Regions from separate parts of the Rhizobium sp. AG855 genome, predicted to be linked through region 2. Evidence: riboswitches for the same ligand, from Rfam matches in the RefSeq annotation. Region 2 holds a riboswitch; the other holds the start of a gene.
The links. A riboswitch is a leader RNA that binds a small molecule or an ion and turns the genes downstream of it on or off. The one in region 2 is predicted to bind FMN.
Positions count from the first base shown of each region.

Region 1: linked by a shared signal. The riboswitch ahead of ribB (3,4-dihydroxy-2-butanone-4-phosphate synthase) and the one ahead of DFO46_RS09990 (DMT family transporter) in region 2 are both predicted to bind FMN.

Region 1 covers NZ_RAQG01000003.1:2,874,680-2,877,071, reverse strand. The annotation lists gene DFO46_RS14305 (multidrug efflux RND transporter permease subunit) at 1-708, shown strand, start outside; gene ribB (3,4-dihydroxy-2-butanone-4-phosphate synthase) at 781-1,419, opposite strand; FMN riboswitch at 1,535-1,679, opposite strand; gene DFO46_RS14295 (SDR family oxidoreductase) at 1,838-2,392, opposite strand, start outside.
Region 2 covers NZ_RAQG01000003.1:2,026,452-2,028,843, reverse strand. The annotation lists gene lon (endopeptidase La) at 1-579, shown strand, start outside; gene hupB (DNA-binding protein HupB) at 786-1,061, shown strand; FMN riboswitch at 1,197-1,355, shown strand; gene DFO46_RS09990 (DMT family transporter) at 1,488-2,387, shown strand.

The sequences.
Region 1 (2,392 bases), 850 kb from region 2:
ACGATTCCGCTTCAGGTCACCCGCTACAACGGCTACCTCTCGGCAAGCATCTCAGGTTCCGCTGCACAGGGTGTCTCCAGCGGCAAGGCGATGGATGAAATCGAGCGGCTGGCAGCCTCTCTTCCCGAGGGCTTCGCCGTCGAATGGACGGGTCAGTCGCTGCAGGAACGCCAATCCGGCGCGCAGGCCCCAATGCTGATGGTCCTGTCCTTCTTCGTCGTCTTCCTGGTGCTGGCAGCCCTTTACGAAAGCTGGACCGTGCCGCTTGCGGTCATGCTCGTCGTGCCGCTCGGCATCATCGGTGCCGTGATCGCGGTTCATCTGCGAGGCCTGGAGAACGATGTCTTCTTCAAGGTCGGCCTGATCACGCTGATTGGCCTGTCCGCGAAGAATGCAGTCCTCATCGTGGAATTTGCCCGCAAACGCCAGATGGATGGCCAGAGCCTTGCCGACGCCATCGTCGAAGCCGCCAGACTGCGCCTGCGTCCCATCGTGATGACATCGCTCGCGTTCACCTTGGGCGTGGTGCCCTTGGTGATCGCAAGAGGCGCAAGCTCCGAAACCCAAAATGCCATTGGAACCGGGCTCTTTGGCGGAATGATCTCCGGCACGATTCTGGCCGTGGTGTTCGTCCCGGTCTTCTACGTCGTCGTCGCACGGTTTGGCCGCCGTCATGGGCGGCAGAAGGCGGCAAGCAACGAGGCCTGATCCGGCCCGCCGACGAGTTGCAGCCAGCAGTCGATCTCTCGACTTGGCTGAACCTCGTCGGCGGACACCTGTTCAGGCCGCAACAGAAGTGCGAGACGCATCCCTGCCGCTCGCCCTGTAATGGATGAGATCCTCGATCGAGATCAACGGCAGTCCGTGCAGCTTGCTGAACTCGATCAGGTCGGGCAGGCGCGCCATGGTGCCGTCGTCGTTTGCGACTTCGCAGATGACGCCGGAGGGGTTGGCGCCGATCAGGCGGGCCAGATCGACGGCAGCTTCCGTATGGCCTGGACGGCCCAGGACACCCTCCGGATGGGCACGCAACGGGAAGATATGCCCCGGCCGTGCGAAGTCCGCCGGCTTTGAAGTCTCGTCCATCAAGGCGCGCACGGTCGCCGCGCGATCGGCCGCAGAGATCCCCGTCGTTGTTCCATGAATGTAGTCGACCGAAACGGTGAAGGCTGTTTTCAGATATTCGGTATTGTTCGGGACCATCAGCGGGATGTCGAGTGCATCCAGTCGTTCGCCTTCCATGGCGATGCAGACCAGCCCTCGGGCATGCTTCATCATGAAGGCGATGCTTTCGGGCGTCACGTGATCGGAGGCAACGATGATGTCGCCTTCGTTTTCGCGGTCCTCGTCGTCAACGACCACGACCATGCCCCCACGCGCGAGGGTCTCCAATGCGTCTTCAATTTTCGAAAGTGTCATTCCATTGCCTTTCAAGGGTAACCGCATCTGCGGTCAAAAAACGACCTCGCGGTCGCCATCCATCCCTTGGGCGAACACAGCACGCACGCCTCCCCAGGAGGGGAGCCGCAACAGCCGATGCTCTCTTTCATCCGGACTCTAACCGTCGGCTCCGGCATCGCACCGGATCTGCTGCCTTTCACCGAGGTGAAAGCGCTCGCGGGCTCCCGGCAAAGCCGGATACCGCCGGTGGGGAATTTCACCCCGCCCTGAGAACCCGTCTAAGGTAGGGGATCGGACGCCCGCTTTTCAAGCCCAAACTGCGCAACGGCGGCAAAATTGGCAATCTTGTCGCCCGGTGATCACAGGGCGTCGCGAAACAAAAAAGCACGGTGCTCGCGCACCGTGCAGGCTTGGGAGGCCTAGTATCGATGGATGGTCACCAGCAGCAGAAGCCGCCATCGACCAAAAGGTCGACGCCCGTGACGAAGCTGGAGGCGTCAGAGAGCAGAAAGACAGCCGGGCCGACCATTTCATCGACATTTGCCATGCGCTGCATCGGCGTCTGCTCCTCGAACAGTTTCGTCTGATGCACCATTTCAGGCCGCGTGTTCATCGGCGTTGCCGTGTAGCCGGGGCTGATCGTATTCACCCGAATGCCGCGTCCGACCCACTCCATCGCCATGGACTTCGTCATGTGGATGACGCCGGCCTTGGAGGCGTTGTAGTGGCACTGGTTCAGACCGCGATTGACGATGACGCCCGACATCGAGGCGATGTTGACGATCGAGCCGCGGCCGTTTTTCAGCATGGCACGTGCTTCCGCCTGGCAGGAGAGGAAGACACCCTTCAGATTGATGTCCATCATCGTCTGGAACTGGCTCTCCTCCATCTCCTCGGCCGGATTGGCATTGGCGATGCCGGCGGCGTTGACGGCGAGCGTCAGCGGTCCGAGTTCGGCTTCGGTCCGGGCGACCGCCTCGTTCAGGGCAGA
Region 2 (2,392 bases):
ATCGAAGGCGTCATGATGCCCGGCAAGGGCCGCATGACGGTGACGGGCAACCTGAAGGAAGTGATGAAGGAGTCGATTTCGGCTGCGGCATCTTACGTCCGCTCCCGCGCTGTCGATTTCGGCGTCGAGCCGCCCCGCTTCGACAAGTCGGACATCCATGTTCACGTGCCGGAAGGGGCAACCCCGAAGGACGGTCCGTCTGCCGGTATCGCCATGGCAACCGCCATCGTCTCCATCATGACCGGCATTCCGGTCTCGAAGGATATCGCGATGACCGGCGAAGTGACCTTGCGTGGTCGCGTCCTGCCGATCGGTGGCCTCAAGGAGAAGCTGCTTGCAGCACTCCGTGGCGGCATCAAGAAGGTTCTGATCCCGGAAGAGAATGCCAAGGATCTGGCGGACATTCCGGACAATGTGAAGAACAACATGGAGATCGTTCCGGTGTCGCGTATGGGTGAGGTTATCCGCCACGCCCTGATCCGCGTCCCCGAGCCGATTGAGTGGGATGGAACGGTCGAAACGCCCGCGATCGGCACCGTCGAGACCACCGACGAAACCGGCGCGACCGTCGCTCATTGATGCCATTTTGCCATGGTTGAGCCATAAAGCTCCAAATCCGCGAAAAAGGCTGGCAATTTTGCCAGCCTTTTTTGTGAAAACACGCTTAAACGGCTTGTTTTCCGGGCCTTTCGGGTGCTTTTGAGTTGCGAAGGGCAGAAGCATTCGTATTCTCCGCCCGACTTAATCTTTTGAGTCGTTTCATACCAATCAGAAAGGGTGGAAACATGAACAAGAACGAACTCGTATCCGCGGTCGCCGAGAAGGCTGGCCTCACCAAGGCTGACGCAGCCTCTGCCGTTGATGCCGTTTTTGAAACGGTCCAGGCCGAGCTGAAGAACGGCGGCGACATTCGTCTCGCTGGCTTCGGCGCCTTCACCGTCGCCCGTCGCGAAGCCTCCAAGGGCCGCAACCCGTCCACCGGCGCTGAAGTCGATATCCCGGCTCGCAACGTTCCGAAGTTCACGGCCGGCAAGGGCCTGAAGGACGCTGTCAACAGCTGATCCGTCATGACCGTCGCCACCCTACGGCGCGATGGTCAGCTGACGCCTATGAAGCCCGGCCTCGTGCCGGGCTTTTTTTGTTGCCTTGCACCGCATGAGAACCTGTCTTATCTCTGTCGTGCCGGATCTTCCGGCATTCGTTCTCAGGGCGGGGTGCAATTCCCCACCGGCGGTAAGGGGGTATCCCCAAGCCCGCGAGCGCCTGCCCATCTCCCGGTAACGGGAAGGGGAGGGTCAGCAGATCCGGTGTGATTCCGGAGCCGACGGTTATAGTCCGGATGAAAGAGAATGAGGTCAGGTGGTGATGCCAGAACCGGGCGACCGGTGAGGCGTCCCTGCTGCGTTTCGCTTCCCGTCCGGGGAGGGGTTCCGTCGTCCTCGTCTGTCCTGGTTTGTGTTGGTCCTTTTGGAAAAAGGAAAAATGACATGAATCAGAGCTCCGTGTCGCTCTTGCGTTCCCGCGCCGTCCTTGGTGCAGGTTTCATGGTTCTTGCTGGCATTGCCTTTGCCGCGCTCAATGTCGTGACCCAATGGCTGGCCATGACGCTTCACTTCCCGCCGGCCTCGACCGCCTTCTGGCAATATGGCTTTGCCCTCGTCCTCTCGCTGCCGCTGCTCTTCCGCCTTGGCTTCAAGGCCATGAAGACCGCTTATCCTGTCCGGCACATCCTGCGCGTGGTGCTGGCAGCCTTCGGTGTCCAGGCCTGGGTGACGGGCCTCGCGACCGTGCCGATCTGGCAGGCAATCGCACTGGTCATGACCTCGCCTTTCTTCATCATCATCGGCGCCCGTCTCTTCCTCGGCGAAACGGTCGGTCGCGACCGCTGGCTGGCGACGCTGGCGGGCTTCACGGGCGCCATGATCATTCTGCAGCCCTGGTCGGACACCTTCACTCTCGCCGCACTCCTCCCTGTGCTTTCCGCGCTGCTCTGGGGCGGCTCTTCGCTGATCATGAAGAACCTCACCCATTACGAGGCGCCTGAGACGGTGACCGTCTGGCTGCTCGTGCTTCTGACGCCGATCAATTTCGGGCTTGCTGCCGCCTCGGGCTTCGTCGTTCCAGAGGGGCTGGCGCTCTGGCTCCTCCTCGCGGCGGGTTTGCTCACGGCGGTTGGCCAGTACCTGCTGACGCTTGCCTACAACGCCGCGGATGCGGCTTACGTCCAGCCCTTCGACGACCTGAAGCTGCCGCTCAATGTCTTTGCCGGCTGGCTGGTCTTCGGTTACGCGCCGAGCGGTTATCTCTGGCTCGGCGCCGTGCTGATCCTCGGCGCGTCACTCTTCCTCATGCTTCGGGAAGCCCGTCGCGAAACAAGCCAGGGGTGATTTAG